2 regions of the Mesorhizobium sp. Pch-S genome follow, and region 1 is predicted to be linked to the other one. Evidence: riboswitches for the same ligand, from Rfam matches in the RefSeq annotation. Region 1 holds a riboswitch; the other holds the start of a gene.
The links. Region 1 has a riboswitch for cobalamin ahead of C1M53_RS08360 (TonB-dependent receptor). Riboswitches for the same ligand answer to the same signal wherever they lie in the genome.
Positions count from the first base shown of each region.

Region 2: it holds a riboswitch for cobalamin, as region 1 does, so the genes downstream of both, C1M53_RS11350 (ABC transporter ATP-binding protein) here and C1M53_RS08360 (TonB-dependent receptor) in region 1, are expected to answer to the same signal.

Region 1 covers NZ_CP029562.1:1,800,190-1,803,774, reverse strand. Annotated here, with positions in the region: gene C1M53_RS08360 (TonB-dependent receptor) at 1-1,702, opposite strand, end outside; cobalamin riboswitch at 1,971-2,177, opposite strand; gene C1M53_RS08355 (PilZ domain-containing protein) at 2,255-2,548, opposite strand; gene C1M53_RS08350 (amidohydrolase) at 3,063-3,585, shown strand, end outside.
Region 2 covers NZ_CP029562.1:2,475,847-2,479,431, forward strand. Annotated here, with positions in the region: gene C1M53_RS11340 (NAD(P)H-dependent oxidoreductase) at 1-420, shown strand, start outside; gene zigA (zinc metallochaperone GTPase ZigA) at 642-1,859, shown strand; cobalamin riboswitch at 2,006-2,212, shown strand; gene C1M53_RS11350 (ABC transporter ATP-binding protein) at 2,286-3,170, shown strand; gene C1M53_RS11355 (ABC transporter substrate-binding protein) at 3,192-3,585, shown strand, end outside.

The DNA of each region.
Region 1 (3,585 bases):
AATCCGCGTCGAAAAGGTTCTCGACCGCGAATTTGACCTGCGATGTAGCATCAAGTGTGTAAAGCGCGGTGAAATCCACGGTGACGTAGTCCGGCAACTTCACTGTGTTGGTGGCGTTGGCATGGCGCGCGGCCCCATAGAGAACACGCGTCGTCAGCTCCATCTGTTCGGTCGGGCTGTAGGTGACTTCCGCCATCGCCTTCAGCCGGTCGCGATAGGGGATGTATTTGCCGTTGTCCTGGTTCAGTGGCTCACGGACATCAATGGTCACCCTGCCGCTCCATTCGGTGCTGAAGCGATGTGCAAGCGCGGCTTCGAAACCGGTGATGCGCGCGCTTGCGACGTTGAAGGGCAGGTAGGTCGGCGGGTTGGAAGCGATCGCGTCGGTCAGCCAGGTTTGATAGAAGGCAACGTCCAGATTGGTGTCGGCGCCTGCTTGCCAGTTCACCCCGACCTCATAGGATCTGGACTTTTCCGGCTTGAGGTTCGGGTTGGAGTAGTTTGGATAATAAAGCTCGTTGAAGCTCGGTGCCCTGAAGCCGGTGGCATAGGACGAGCGCAACCTGAGATCCGGCAGGATTTCATAGCTCGCACCGACATTGTAGGTGGTGGCGCCGCCGAACTGGCCATTGTGGTCATAGCGGATGCCGCTGTCGATGCTGAGTGCGTCATAGGATAGTGAGTACTGGCTGAACACCGCTGCCAGCGTGCGTGCGCTGACATCGAAGTTGACGGTCGAATCGACCTGCTCGCGATAGACTTCGGCCCCACCGGTCAGCACATGTGCAACGCTACCGGTGTCGAAATTCTTCGTGGTGGAGGCGAAGAGACCGTAGCGGCTGGAGTTGAAGCGGCTGTCGCCGGCAACACCATCGCGGAAATTGCGCGAGCGATCGAGCGAACTTGACAGTTCGACGGTCGAGGACCAGTCGTCGGAATGCTTGATCTCGGTGCCAAGCTTGCCGGCAAAACTGGTCGTGTCGACTTCGTTGGCGCCAGGATAGGCGTCGTCATATTGGCTACGGCTTCTGGCAAGTACAGCGTCGCCATACACCCGGCCCCAGTCGAACCGTTTCGAAAGCGAGGCATTGATCGAGCCGAGCAGGAAGCCGTCATCGTCCGGCTCATGTCCGTAGGCGGTCGGGGCCGTGAAATCGTAACCATGCGTGCCGATCAGGCTGCCGCCGAGCGAATAATCGACGCCGCTTGCGCTCTGACCACGCACATTGCCGGACAATGTGCCGCCCCACGGATGGCTCACACCGGCCGTAACCGAGCCACAACTGTCGCGGCCTTGGGCGCATGGGCCGCCCTGTCTGGTGATGATGTTGACGACGCCACCCATGGCGTCGGAACCATATTGCGCCGAATGCGCGCCCTTGGCGACCTCGATACGTTCGATCGAATCCAGCGGAATGTTGCCGAGCGAGGCCGTGCCGGTGGTGGCCGAGCCTGCCCTCACGCCATTGACCAGCACCAGCGTCTGGCTGGCCGACATGCCGCGCAAATAGAGGTTGGATGCCGAACCCTGGCCACCATAAGAGACGATGGAAACGCCGGTGTAGGATTTGAGCAGGGAGGGCAAGTCGGGCGCCGCAGAGCGCTCGATGCTCTGGCGGTCGATCACCGTGACGGACGAGGTCGAGCGCTCGAGCGTCGTTTCGCGCCGGAGCGGCGTGCTGATGACGATCCGCTCGAGCATCGTGGCGTTGCCGGCAGGGTCCTGGGCGCCTGCATGGCTTGTGGAAACCAGTGCTACGGCACCGGTCAAAAAGACAGTCTTCTTCAATTCCGCCCCCAAAAGGATCGACGGCGCAACGGCGCCGCAAGGTTCATTTCGAACCGCAGGTGGACGGGGCGAAGGCAGATTTGCAGACAGTCGCATTTCACCTTCCGGCCGTTCCGGCATGCGGCAACACTTCACGTGTCACCGCCACGGACGACCGCGCCTGACCACCCCTCGTGGTCAAGCATGGGTGACTGGAACAGGCAGGTCTCCTGACTTCCGTGTCATCGCCCTTTTCCGCCTCCCGATCGCATGCAGCGATCAGTGGCGTCTTGGAAGAAGGCTCAACGGTTACAGTTGCGGGGGCAGTCGCGGCTCTGGCCGATTGTTCGGCCGCACCGTGTTCCCTTTTCATCCGCCTTGCGGCGGAACCAGCTCCAGATTCGAAGCTAGCCACGGCAGTGCCGAGCGTCAACTGGTCTGGTTGTCGAGCAAAGGAAGAAGGATGTCCAAGCCCGGGTTGCGGGGTCAGCCGTAATGGAACCGTGGTTTCGGCCCGGTGCCGGTGAATTGCACGCCGACGCGGTCGTTGCGGCGCCAGCGCACGAGCGCTTCATAGGCGACGCCGTCAACAGGCACATAGAGGCTGAATCGTTCCGGAATGATGGCGTCGGCAGCCACCTTGAGTTCCGCGCCATTCGTATGCTGGTTGCGCACCACGCAGGGGATTTCCGAATTGTGGATGCTGGTGATGATGGTGGCCCCCTTCAGTACCCGTTGCCGGTGCTCACGTTCGCGATGGTTCGCTTCCTGCTCGGACATGACGGTGGGGACTCACGCTGCAGTCCTGCTTATTTTAGAAGCGGCGCGGGGAACATCAATGCCACCGCGGGCTGTGCAGGCGATTTGCCGCAAGTGATGGCTAACTGTCCGTCAAGATCGGTGCGATCCGCCATCGCGGCCGGGAGTTCATGAGCGTCGACGCATTTGCCGGATCCGCAAAGGCGTATGACTGCGAGAGGTTGCGAAACCCAGAGATGCGTTGCTCCGTGACATTGTTGCAATGTGGCAAACGGAGGGTGACCGGCAAAGCGAGGTCGCAGATATGCTTGTTTCATGTCGTGCTTATCGGTGTTCTCCTGTCGGCCTGTCAGCCCCCCCCCGATCGCGAGCGGTGCCGGTGATACGGCTTCGATGGTGGCACGCCCGACGGCGAGAGATATGAGGACGGATTGCGTCAGCGGAACCGAACCGGCCAGAATCGTGGACGGAGAGATCGCTTCTTGTGTACCTCCTGCAAAGCAGCTTAGATCGCTCCATGTTCGGAGGGCCGCAGATGGTTGGCATTCTCGATTGCCGATTGTACCTTCCGGTGCTGCTCCTGACCGCAGGCGTGGCGCTAAGCGCCCCTGCCTTTGCCAAGACCAAGGTGCTGACGAACGCCAGCATCCACACCGTCAACCCGAAGGTGCCGACTGCCGAGGCCATGGCCATTGACGACAATGGCATGATCATTGCCGTTGGTGCGATGCAGGATGTCCTGGCAGCTGCCGGCAAGGAAGCCGAAGTCATCGATCTCGGCGGCAGGATGGTGCTTCCGGGCTTCCAGGACGCGCACGTCCATCTCGTCGAGGCCGGTGTCAACGAGATCCTGTGCGAATTCGGTCCCTTCGACGAGCTCGACGACACGCTTGCAACCGTCGAAGCCTGTGTGAAAAGCAGCAAGACCGACTGGGTGCTGGGATCCGGCGTCAGCATGACCAACCTGCTCGACCAGAGCGACAATCCAATCGCGCTGCTCGATGAAATCTCGCCCGACCGCCCCGTCTTGATCCTCGACGATATCGGCCATGGCGCAT
Region 2 (3,585 bases), 680 kb from region 1:
GCTGCCGATGACATTGCGGCAGAGCAGGCGCGTATCGACCGTTCCGATACGCTGGTGCTGGTCTATCCGGTCTACTGGTGGTCGATGCCTGGATTGCTCAAGGGCTGGATCGACCGTGTGTTCATGAACGGCTGGGCCTATGACGAGCCCCCGGGCGGCAAGCTGACCAAGAAGCTGCAGCGGCTGAACGTGCATCTCGTCGCGATCGGCGGGGCCAGCCAGCGCACCTATGCCAGACACGGCTATTTCGGTGCGATGAAGACGCAGATCGACCACGGCATTTTTGATTATTGCGGCGCCAAGGTGGTGACGTCCGAACTGCTGCTTTTCCCGGAAATGCAGGATCATACGCAGCTTCCCGCCGAGGCTCATGCGATAGGCAACCGGCTGTTCCTGAAACAGCAGCGCGCCGCGGCATAAAACTCCCTGCCGCACGAGACCTCTGAAGGAAGCTCTCGTGCGGCAAGGACCGTCGACCTTGCAAACGGACCTGTTTTTCTCCCTGACCGCATGCAGCTTGCCTTTCGATTTTGTTATGTTACAACGTAACAATCTCGTTGGTGACCTCTTCCCGAATTTGGTCGCTCCTCCCAAGGCGGACCACTCCAGGTTCACCTCACTACAGCCTCTGGAAAGCAGTCATGCCCACGCACAATCGAAGGCGTCTTCCCGTAACCGTCCTTTCCGGATTCCTGGGCGCCGGCAAGACCACACTTCTCAACCACATCCTTCACAATCGCGACGGACGCCGGGTTGCCGTCATCGTCAACGACATGAGCGAGGTCAACATCGACGCCGCGCTGGTACGCGACGGGGGTGCCAATCTGTCCCGGACCGATGAGCAACTGGTCGAGATGACCAATGGCTGCATCTGCTGCACGTTGCGTGACGACCTCCTTGCGGAAGTGCGCCGGCTCGCCGAACAGGACAGGTTCGACTACCTGCTGATCGAGTCGACAGGCATTTCGGAACCTCTGCCGGTTGCCTCGACCTTCGAGTTTCGCGACGAAGCAGGCAACAGCCTTGCCGACGTCTCCCGTCTCGACACCATGGTGACGGTCGTCGATGCCGCGAACCTGCTGCGAGATTATTCGTCGTCGGATTTCCTGCGCGACCGCGGCGAGGCACTCGGCGCTTCGGATGAACGCGTGCTCGTCGATCTCCTGGTCGAACAGATCGAGTTTGCCGATGTCATCGTGCTCAACAAGGTTTCCGATACGCCCGCAAAGGATCTCGACCTGGCCCGCAAGATCATCCGTTCGCTCAACCCGCAGGCCGAGCTCGTCGAGACGGATTTCAGCCGCGTGCCGCTCGACAAGGTGCTCGACACAGGCCGTTTCGATTTCGAGCAGGCCGAACAGCATCCGCTCTGGTTCAAGGAACTGAACGGCTTCAAGGACCACGTCCCCGAGACAGAGGAATACGGCATCCGTTCCTTCGTCTACCGCGAGCGCCGCCCGTTCGACCCCTTCAAGCTGCAGGCATTCGTCGGGCGGCCATGGCCAGGTGTGGTGCGCGCCAAGGGTTTCTTCTGGCTGGCGACACGCCCCGACCATGTTGGGGAATTGAGCCAGGCCGGCGCTCTGGTACGGACCGGCAAACGCGGGCTCTGGTGGGCAGCGGTCCCCCGAAAGCGATGGCCCGACAACCCGGCATGGCGGGAAGCCATGCAACCCTATTTCGATCCGATGTGGGGCGACCGCCGCCAGGAACTGGTCTTCATCGGCTGCGACCCGATGGACGAAAGCCGAATTCGTGCCGAACTCGACGCCTGCCTGGTCGATGAGCCCGTCTTCGCGCCGCAGCTGTGGCGCGATCTTCCGGACCCGTTTCCGAGCTGGAGCGGGCAGGCCGCATGATCGTCAAATCGCTGATTTCCCTGTTCAAGGGCCGCCACCAGGACTGCGACTGCCACCCGCGGCGCGCCCGCTACATTCCGCCAGAGGAGCGGCGCGCCACCGCAGGTCCCGGACACGAATCGCCATTGCCAGGCGGCAGCGGTCACAATAGGGTCCCCGGCGATGGTGCCTCGAATCGAAAGGTCCGGGGTGAAAAGGGAATACGGTGAAGCCCGCGAGGGCCCAGACCGTGGCTGCCCCCGCAACTGTAAGCGGTAGCAAAGTCCGAGAACGCCACTGGCCAAGGTGCCGGGAAGGCAGGACAGCGCAACGATCCGCGAGCCAGGAGACCTGCCATCGCAGTGAGTTGACCGGACGGGGTGTGCCGGGAGGACGCTACAAGGACGGCACAGCCCGTCATTCTGGCCATCCTTCCGCACCTGATCGATGAGGGATCAGTTGGAAGGGTTTGCCGTTTTTCAGCGTGATGGGGCGACGCGTCCTTTCGACGGCGCAACGCAACGCGCCGCAGAAGCTGCTTTCACGAGCGCTGTTGTCCTGCAGGCGCGCGACCTTTGCTATCGGCCGGAAAAAGGCATCACCCTGGTCGACAGTGTCGGTCTCGACGTGCGCGCCGGCGAAAGGCTCGCCATCATCGGTCCAAACGGCGCCGGCAAGACGACGCTGATGCGCATGCTGTGCGGCATGCTCAAACCTGTCGGCGGCATGGTCAGTCTCGACGGCGAACCGCTCGACCGCCTGCCGATGGCGGAACGGGCCCGCCGCATCGCCGTGGTCGGCCAATCCGATCAGCCGGATGCCCAGCTAGCTGTCCACGACTATGTCGGGCTCGGCCGTATCCCCCATGCCGGACTTCGTCGTCGCAGCGACGACCGCAATGTCGTGATCGACGCGCTGGAGCGAACCGGCCTGCTTGCCCTGCGCGACCGCCGCATGGGCTCGCTTTCCGGTGGCGAGCGCCAACGCGCGCAGCTGGCGCGGGCGATCGCGCAGCAGCCGCACGTGCTGTTCCTTGACGAGCCGACAAACCATCTCGACCCGCGCGCCCGCGGCGAATTGCTGGAGTTCGTCGCCAGGTTGGGCATCGCAGTCGTCACGGTGCTGCACGATCTGCCGCTGGTTGCACCCTTCGCCACCCACGTTGCCGTAATGAGCAGGGCGCGCCTCGTCGCGCTCGGCACGCCGCGCGAAACGCTCACGGCAGAGCTGGTGCGCGAGGTCTTTGGCATCGACGTGCTCAGACTGCCTCATCCGGACGAACAGGATCGCGAACTGACGGTCTTCGACGTGCCGATACGCCTTTCCCGCTGAACCGATCCATCCGGAGCCGCCATGAAACGCCTCGCTTTCTGCCTTGCCGCCACGCTTCTTTCGTCTGCTGCCTTTGCCTTCCCGGTCACCGTCGACAGCTGCGGCATTCCGGTGACTTTCGACGCCGCCCCGAAACGCGCGGTGATCAACGATCTCAACATGTCGGAAATGGCCTTTGCGCTCGGCCTGCAACCGGAGATCGTCGGCCTGACCGGCATCACCGGCTGGTACAAGGTCGACGACGCCTTCAAGAAGGCGCAAGGCTCGATCCCGGAACTCGCACCCAAATATCCGACGCTGGAGAACCTGCTGGCGGTCGAGCCCGACTTCTTCTTTGCCGGCTGGTACTACGGCATGAAGCCCGGCGGCGACGTGACGCCCGACACGCTGGCGCCACACGGGATCAAGACGCTGG